One region of the Peribacillus sp. AS_2 genome, then DNA from elsewhere that is predicted to be linked to it. Evidence: a T-box and tRNA genes for the amino acid it is inferred to sense, from the RefSeq annotation. Region 1 holds a T-box; the other holds one or more tRNA genes.
What was found. A T-box is a leader RNA that pairs with one kind of tRNA and senses whether it is charged. The one in region 1 lies ahead of argS (arginine--tRNA ligase), so its partner is inferred to be a tRNA-Arg.
Positions count from the first base shown of each region.

Region 1 (4,132 bases):
ATTATCCAATCCTACCGTATCGATTTCAAGATCTGGCACCTTCCGATCCAAAAGGATGATCGGGGTCTTTTGCTCTTGCATCTGTTTTAGCATGTCGTGATTACCGCCAGTCGTATGAATGATAAGCCCGTCGATGCGATGGGATAAAAGCATATCAAAATAGCCTCTTTCCTTCTCGGGGTTATTATCAGAATTGCAAATCATCAGATTATATCCATTCTGGCTGCATATATCCTCAGCCCCCCGAAGGATGGCCGTCGTATATGGATTGTTGATGTCCGCCACGATGATTCCAATCAAATAACTCTTATTGCTTTTGAGCCCTCTTGCCATCGTGTTTGGGCGGTACTCCATTTTGGTGATCGCCAGCTCGATTTTCTTACGGGTTTTGTCAGAGAGTTCATCAAATCTCCCCCCTAAATACCGGGAAACAGAGGTCTTTGAAACACCTGCTTCTCTAGCAACATCGTAAATTGTAACCTTTGCGTTTTCTTGTTTAACCATTACATTCATCCATTCGCGAATTTTGGAACCGGTTCCATTTTTATAAATATTAACACATTACCAATGAATGTCAATCCATTTTATTCAAATTCTTTTTCTTCCGCTGAAAATGCGTAGCTAAGCTGACAGCCCGTTGCTTTTTTCACCGCACTCCTTCATTTCCTATACTAAAATATATTAACTAAATTGTATAATATAAACAGTTACGGAGAGGGGAAGGCTTTTTTTGATGAAAAATAAATATTCAAAATGGTTACTCGTTGTAGTTATAGGTATGGGTGTTGCTATCGGAGGTTATTGGAATTATTCCAGTATTGCAATTGGAGGCACATCTGATAATGGTATGTGGAAAGCAAATTATAAGAAAAACTCTGATGAAACAGTTGGCGGATGGATTGGACATCTTCAACAGAAGTCTGGTGGCAAGGTCAAGATAAAAGAAGTAAGCTTTACTGATAATGGAAAAATAGTAGTGGAACATAAGGGATTTACAGAAGGAAAAAGTGAAGATGGCTCTGTTACAAAATTAAATCCGTTATCAACGGATTTTTTTATTTGGGTGATCCTCCAAAAAAAGAGCATGTGTACAAGCTGCATATTACATGGGAGAAAAAAGGACAGCCCAAGACAGATACTTTTCTTCTAAAATAAAAGAGCTTACGTTCATGCAAGGATATAGATAAATTATGGAGCCATTTTGAAACAAAATGGCTCCTTTTATAGACATGGATTACATTTTATTCGGCGTTGAAATGCCCAATAAACTTAGCGCATCCTTCAAAACGAGCGCAACGGAAAAAGCGAATGAGAGCTTCATTTGTTTCCATTCATCTTCCACTAAGATTTTCGAATGTGCATAATACTTATTGAATGCACGCGATACATGCAAGCTGAATTTCGCGATTTGTGATGGATCGGCTTGTTCAAATGATTTTTGGACAATGATCGGGTATTGCTCCAGCAGCTGGATGACTGGCCACGCATATTCGCCTAAAGCTTCATATTGGATCGCCTGCTCTTTAAAATCACCTTTTTCAAGCAAGGAGGAAATTCGCGCATATGTGTACTGTACATATGGGCCCGTTTCTCCCTCAAAATTCATCATTTGCTCTAATGAAAAATCAATATCGTTCATGCGGTTATTTTTTAAATCATTAAAGATTACCGCTCCGACACCGACTTGTCTTGCAACCAGTTCTTTCTGTTCAAGCGCTTGATTTTTTTCTTCAATATTGCGCTTTGCAGTTTCGATCGCCTCTGCCAATACATCCGCAAGCAGGACGACTTTCCCTTTACGGGTCGACATTTTCTTACCGTCTTTTAGCATCATGCCAAATGCTACGTGCTGTAAGTCTTTTGACCACTCATACCCCATTTTTTCAATGACGTTAAAGAGTTGTTTAAAGTGCAGGGATTGTTCATTTCCGACCACATAAAATGTTTTCTTTGCCTCATACTGTTTTTTGCGATACATGGCAGCAGCTAAATCACGTGTGGCATAAAGTGTCGCACCATCGGTTTTCGTAATCAAACAAGGCGGCATATCTTCCAATTGCACGACATAGGCACCTTCTGAAAGGGCAAGCAGGCCTTTTTCTTTTAGTTCCCCGACAACCGGATCCATTTTATCATTGTAAAATGCTTCGCCGGCATAGGAATCAAAACGGATGCCCAATAAATCATAAATCGTCTCGAATTCTTTTAAAGACGCATCCCTGAACCATTTCCACAATGCCCGTGCTTCCTCGTCCCCGTCTTCAAGCGACTTGAAGCTTGCGCGTGCTTGTTCATTCAATGATTCATCGGTTTCTGCTCTTTCATGGAACTTCACATAGATTTTCAATAATTCCTGAATCGGCGAAGCTTCGATTGCCTCTTTGTTTCCCCACAGCTTATACGCGACAATCAACTTACCGAATTGCGTGCCCCAATCTCCTAAATGATTGATACGCACGGCATTGTAGCCGTTTTTTTCGGCAATGTTGGCCAGTGCATTCCCTATGACCGTAGAGCGTAAGTGCCCCATGGAAAAAGGCTTGGCAATATTCGGGGAGGAATAATCAATCACGACATTTCCCTGTCCAGTCTGCATCGAACCATATTGATCCTTTTCCCTTAATATCGTTTGCAGCACGTTTTCCGTCACCATCTGTTGATTGACGAAGATATTCAGATAACCTCCCACTACGTTCACTTCTTGAATCAACGTACTGTTTAATTGTTGGGCTATTTCCGACGCAATCACCTGAGGCGATTTTTTGAATTTTTTCGCAAGAGTAAAGCACGGAAAGGCGATATCACCTAACTCCATCAATTTCGGCTTTTCCATTAATTTTTCTATTTCACTTGCTGGCATTTCATTGTTCAAAGCAGTTGAAATCAATTCTGCAATTGGTTTATTCATCGACATTTTCCCTCCTAAACAAAAAAGCCCCCGCCTCTAAATAAGAGACGAGAGCATGAATTCCCGTGGTACCACTCTAGTTGCCACAAATTGCGGCCACTTTCCATTGTTAACGAGGTGACTCCCCGATATTCCCTACTGAACGTTTCAAGAAATTTCTCCAAAGTGCGCTTCATTCATCCGACCTGCATTAGGCTCCCACCATCCCTAACTCGCTTTCCATTTCAAAATGAACTACTCTCTTCATCACAGAATTTTCAATATTATGATTTAATCCATCGTACACAATTTAAAAAAACGTGTCAACACAATTTAAGAAACAAATCCTAACCAGCCGGTAACTTCATTTTATCCTTGATCGTCGAAAAATACTTCCGTACTGTCCCAATTGTGCCGCTTTGATTGGACGGCTCAATATTGGATGGACCATCGGCTAACAGCCCTAACACTCCCATTTCCCGGCCATTATGGCTGGAAGGCCCATCAATAAGCTCTGGGGAGTATATTCGCTTGCCATCCATTATGCTGCGAATCGAGCAGGCTAACTCTTCACCCGGGTTATCCTTCAATAAATAACCACTTACATCAGCCTTTAATGCGAGTTGAAAATAACCAGTCCTTCGAAATGTCGTTAAAATGACCACTTTGCATTCAAATGACCTTAATGCCTCCGCTGCCTCAAGTCCGCTCATTACAGGCATCTCCATATCCATGATGCACACATCAGGCCGTAATTGGTGTACAAGAGCCATCGCTTCTTCTCCGTTACTGGTTTGCCCGACAATTTCTATATCTTCTTCAAGATTGAGTAGAGAACTTATTGCCTCTAATAGCATTTGCTGATTTTCTGCAATGACAATTCGAATCATTTTTAAGTTCTCTCCTTTATCGAGTTCCTTATATGAAGCAAAGACTCCCCAAATCCGAGGATTATTAAGGGAGTCTGGAATGATACATGAACGTTACAGTTCAGATTTCACTTGAGTGGGAACACTTTTTTTCGTTAAATATTTTATGTCCTTGAAACCGACGAAATTCTTGGATTCCTCATCCCATAAACGGAAACGGAGTGAGCGCAAGCTTGTCGCAAGAGTGATCGTCGGAACGTTCTCTAAAGGCTGCGTATTATTATGCGCCATTTCCAATTTATAGTTAGGCACCCTTGGACTTAAATGGTGAACATGATGGTAACCGATATTGCCGGTAAGGAACTGCATCAGTTTT
Region 1 is NZ_JAPTGA010000028.1:17,722-21,853, reverse strand. It holds gene OTG27_RS26065 (LacI family DNA-binding transcriptional regulator) at 1-504, opposite strand, end outside; gene OTG27_RS26060 (hypothetical protein) at 731-1,150, shown strand; gene argS (arginine--tRNA ligase) at 1,235-2,914, opposite strand; T-box leader at 2,949-3,167, opposite strand; gene OTG27_RS26050 (response regulator) at 3,235-3,777, opposite strand; gene desA (Delta(5) desaturase DesA) at 3,871-4,132, opposite strand, start outside.

Region 2 (4,132 bases), on a different contig from region 1:
TAAAGCTAACAGGGGAGATCAAGATGGTGGAGAAACAAGTTGAGGTAAAATTGAAAACGGGTTTGCAAGCTCGGCCGGCGGCTCTTTTTGTACAAGAAGCTAACCGCTTTCATTCAGATGTTTTTCTTGAAAAAGAAGGAAAGAAAGTGAATGCAAAAAGTATAATGGGATTAATGAGCCTTGCCATCAGTTCTGGTGTGTCCGTGAAGTTAATCATCGAAGGACGCGATGAAAAAGAAGCATTGGAAGCATTGGAAGAGTTCGTACAGCAAGAGGGATAAAAAAGGGGATGCCTAAATGTGCATCCTTTTCTTTTATCATGGAAAAAAGGCTCCGGAAGTCGCTTATGGCGATGTCCGGAGCCTTTCTTTTGTTGCAGGATTACTTAGAGTTTTTATCATCAAGAACGCTGCGCGTGATGACTTTGTCAATCAAGCCATATTCAAGAGCTCTTTCGGAAGTCATGAAGTTATCACGTTCCGTATCTCTTTGAAGGACTTCGATAGGTTGTCCCGTACGTTCTGCCAAGATTTGGTTCAGTTTATCTTTCAAGTGAAGGATACGGCGGGCAGCAATTTCAATTTCCGTAGCTTGACCTTGAGCTCCTCCAAGTGGTTGGTGAATCATGACTTCACTGTTTGGCAATGCATAACGTTTGCCTTTTTCGCCAGCGGCCAATAGGAAAGCACCCATGGAAGCGGCCATACCGATGCATACTGTCGAAACATTAGGTTTGATATATTGCATAGTATCGTAAATGGCCATACCGGAAGTGATGCTTCCGCCAGGGCTGTTGATGTATAGAGTGATATCTTTTTCAGGATTTTCCGCTTCTAAAAATAGTAATTGAGCAACAATGGAGTTGGAAACATTATCGTCAATTGCACTTCCTAGCATAATGATCCGGTCTTTTAATAAACGGGAGTAAATATCGTAGGCACGCTCCCCACGACTTGTTTGTTCGATAACTGTAGGAATTAAATTCATGTTCATTTCCTCCTTCGATTAAGAGAATCATTTAAATTCTTTATGTATGTATGATACACTTTTTGGTCAATTTAGGTCAAACAAAACAAACCCTATTATGGATAATTTGTTCGACAATTTTCTGGCTAAGGCTCCTTCCTGATAGAATGTTTTATATATTATGCCGCACAGGGATGAATTTCCACATTACCCATAATACCCAAATGATAAAGTTTTAAACCTGATAACCCTTGCAAAGGAGGGAATTCTATCATATAATGAAGTCTGTTGAAAACATATTTTCTATTACGCCCTCGTAGTGCAACGGATAGAACGCAAGCCTCCGAAGCTTGAAATGCAGGTTCGATTCCTGCCGAGGGCATTACCAATCTTCTGCTTAATAAAGTGGGGGATTTTTTATTGGTCATTTTTAGGAGAGTTAAAATTTTTGCCGAATTTGCTCATTTTCCGTAATATTCCATCGAATCCTGTAATGTCGGTCCTGTCTTGAAAATATTCGCCCACACTATTGAAAAATGGTGATTTTTCAATAAAAGTAGTTGTTTAATTTGCGTTTCTAACATATAGTATTTAAAACAAATAAACTATTCAGAAAAAATCGTAAGCGTTTTCATGGGTTTTTGTGTAGAATTTTCTCCTGATAATGTAAAATGGAGTGGGGGAGGGATGAATCGATGAGTATGAATATGAAAGCAGGACTTTTTCAACAGCAAACATTAAAGATGGCAATGACCCAGGAGCTCATGCAAGCTATTACATTGCTGCAATACTCCTCGCAGGAGCTATCGGCTTTTTTAGAAAATAAAATGGTGGAGAACCCATTACTGTCAATAGATCAGCCAACATCTTCTTTATTTCAGCCAACTTTTGACCGCAAAAAAGGTAAACGGACTCTTAAAAATACGTATGATGCCAACTATTGGATTGAACAGATCAGTGAAGATACCATATCGCTGGAACAGCATATCATGTCCCAAGTGAATCACCAGCAGTTTTCCGGTGAGCAGCAAAAGGCAATGCTTCTATTAATTCATAACCTTGATGAAAACGGTTACTTAAGGACTCAGCTGGATGATATATGCATCCCAGGCATATCTCCGGCCGTTTTGGAAGAGTGTCTCTCGATTTTACAGGAACTCGAACCGCATGGCATCGGAGCGAGGAATCTTCAAGAGTGCCTTTTGCTCCAAGTGAAAGCAGAAGGGGAGAATCTGCTGGCAGAATCGATCATAGAAAACCATTTCCTCGATTTTGCTGAAAAGCGCTGGAAAGACCTAAGTAAGAAAATCGGTGTTACACTGAAGGAGATTCAAGAGGTCTTTGATTATGTCCAGACGTTGAACCCGCGTCCGGCATCACTCTTTTTTCAGGAAAAACCGTCTTATATAGTGCCGGATGTGGTCGTGGAAGTTCGGGATGGCATGCTGCTTGTCGGGAATTATGATGGTAACACACCCAATCTTAATGTGGATAAAGGGTATTTAAACCGAATGAAGAGCCATAAGGATCAGGGAGTTCAGCGGTTTATCCAGGATAAGTGGCAGGAATACCAATGGATCTCCAGGGGAATCCAACAGAGAAAAGAAACGATATTGAAGGTCATTCAGTGCATCGTCGAAAAACAGCCGGCGTGCTTTCATCATGGCCTGAACTATTTGAAGCCGATGACGATGAAAGAAATCGCAGACGAACTTGGCATACATGAGTCCACAGTGAGCCGGGCGGTTAAGGGGAAGTACGTACAGACACCATTTGGCACGATAGAGATGCGGATATTTTTCACTACTTCTTTACAGTCGGTCGGCCTTGATGAGGATATGTCGGGCATGCAAGCGAAAAAGAGCCTCCAGGCAGCCATCAATGGGGAAAATAAACAAAAGCCGCTTTCGGATCAAGACTTGGCAGAACGGCTGAAGGAAGAGCATGGAATTATCCTGGCACGCCGAACCGTTGCCAAGTACCGGGAACAATTAGGGATCCCTTCTTCATCTAAACGAAAAAGATATGACTGAAAAGGATGAGTGGTTTTGGAAACGAACGCGTTTGTTTTATATAGTAGGGATAAATGCCCGTTATGTGATAAAGCCAAGCAGGTACTCGAAGAAGTGAAAGTGGAGTCAGGCATAGGCTATAAGGAAATCGATATCCATACCGATGATGATTTGCTTGAGAGATTCGGGCTGATGATTCCTGTCGTTGAATGGAAAGATGAAATCGTTCAGTTCGGAAACGTTGATAAATCAGCTCTAAATAGGCTTTTGGAAAAATAATTTTTCAAATCATTTGAAGAAACATTCCGTTCCTGCTAGAATAAAATATGTAGCAGGAATATTTTTTTGTTTTAAGTGGGACAGAAAATGACTACGCGGGACGTTAAATGTCCAACTTAACTTTTTAGGAGTTTTAAATATGCGTACATTACTCGAGGTACAAAGAAAATTATTGCCCGATTTCCTTTTGGTTATGCAAAAAAGATATGATATCCTGCGTTATATCAAAATGATGCAGCCGGTTGGAAGGCGCAGTCTGTCCGTGAGCCTTAATTTGACAGAGCGGACGCTTAGAGGCGAGGTTGATTTTCTGAAAAGTCAGAACCTGGTTAACATCTTCAGCTCTGGCATGACGCTGACTGATGAAGGGATTGAAATCCTGGATAAGTTAGAAGGAATAATGCGTGAAGTAATGGGTATAGACATAATGGAAAAGCAATTGCAGGATTTGTTACAAGTGGATGAAGTCATAATTGTCTCAGGAAATTGTGATGAAACCCCATGGGTGAAAAAAGAATTGGGTAAAGCTTGTGCAAACCGTATGAAACGAGAATGGAACTCAAAGAATATCATTGCGGTTACTGGCGGATCGACAATGGCCGAAGTGGCTAATTCGTTGTCACCTGATGAAGCATCCAGGAAATTGACATTTGTCCCAGCCCGCGGGGGAATTGGTGAAGCGGTGCAGAATCAGGCCAATACGATTGTCGAAAAAATGGCACAAAAGGCACAAGCCTCCTACAGAGTGTTATATGTACCCGATCAATTAAGCGGTGAGGTTTATGCATCATTTCAGAAGGAACCTGCAATTAAAGAAGTGATTTCCCAAATCAAGTCTGCCGATATGATCATTCATGGAATCGGTGATGCCATGG
Region 2 is NZ_JAPTGA010000001.1:337,322-341,453, forward strand. It holds gene whiA (DNA-binding protein WhiA) at 1-3, shown strand, start outside; gene OTG27_RS01580 (HPr family phosphocarrier protein) at 24-281, shown strand; gene clpP (ATP-dependent Clp endopeptidase proteolytic subunit ClpP) at 382-987, opposite strand; tRNA gene OTG27_RS01590 (tRNA-Arg) at 1,277-1,348, shown strand; gene rpoN (RNA polymerase factor sigma-54) at 1,662-2,999, shown strand; gene OTG27_RS01600 (glutaredoxin family protein) at 3,015-3,257, shown strand; gene OTG27_RS01605 (sugar-binding transcriptional regulator) at 3,397-4,132, shown strand, end outside.
Region 2: it encodes a tRNA-Arg, which carries the amino acid that the T-box ahead of argS (arginine--tRNA ligase) is inferred to sense. The anticodon was not compared.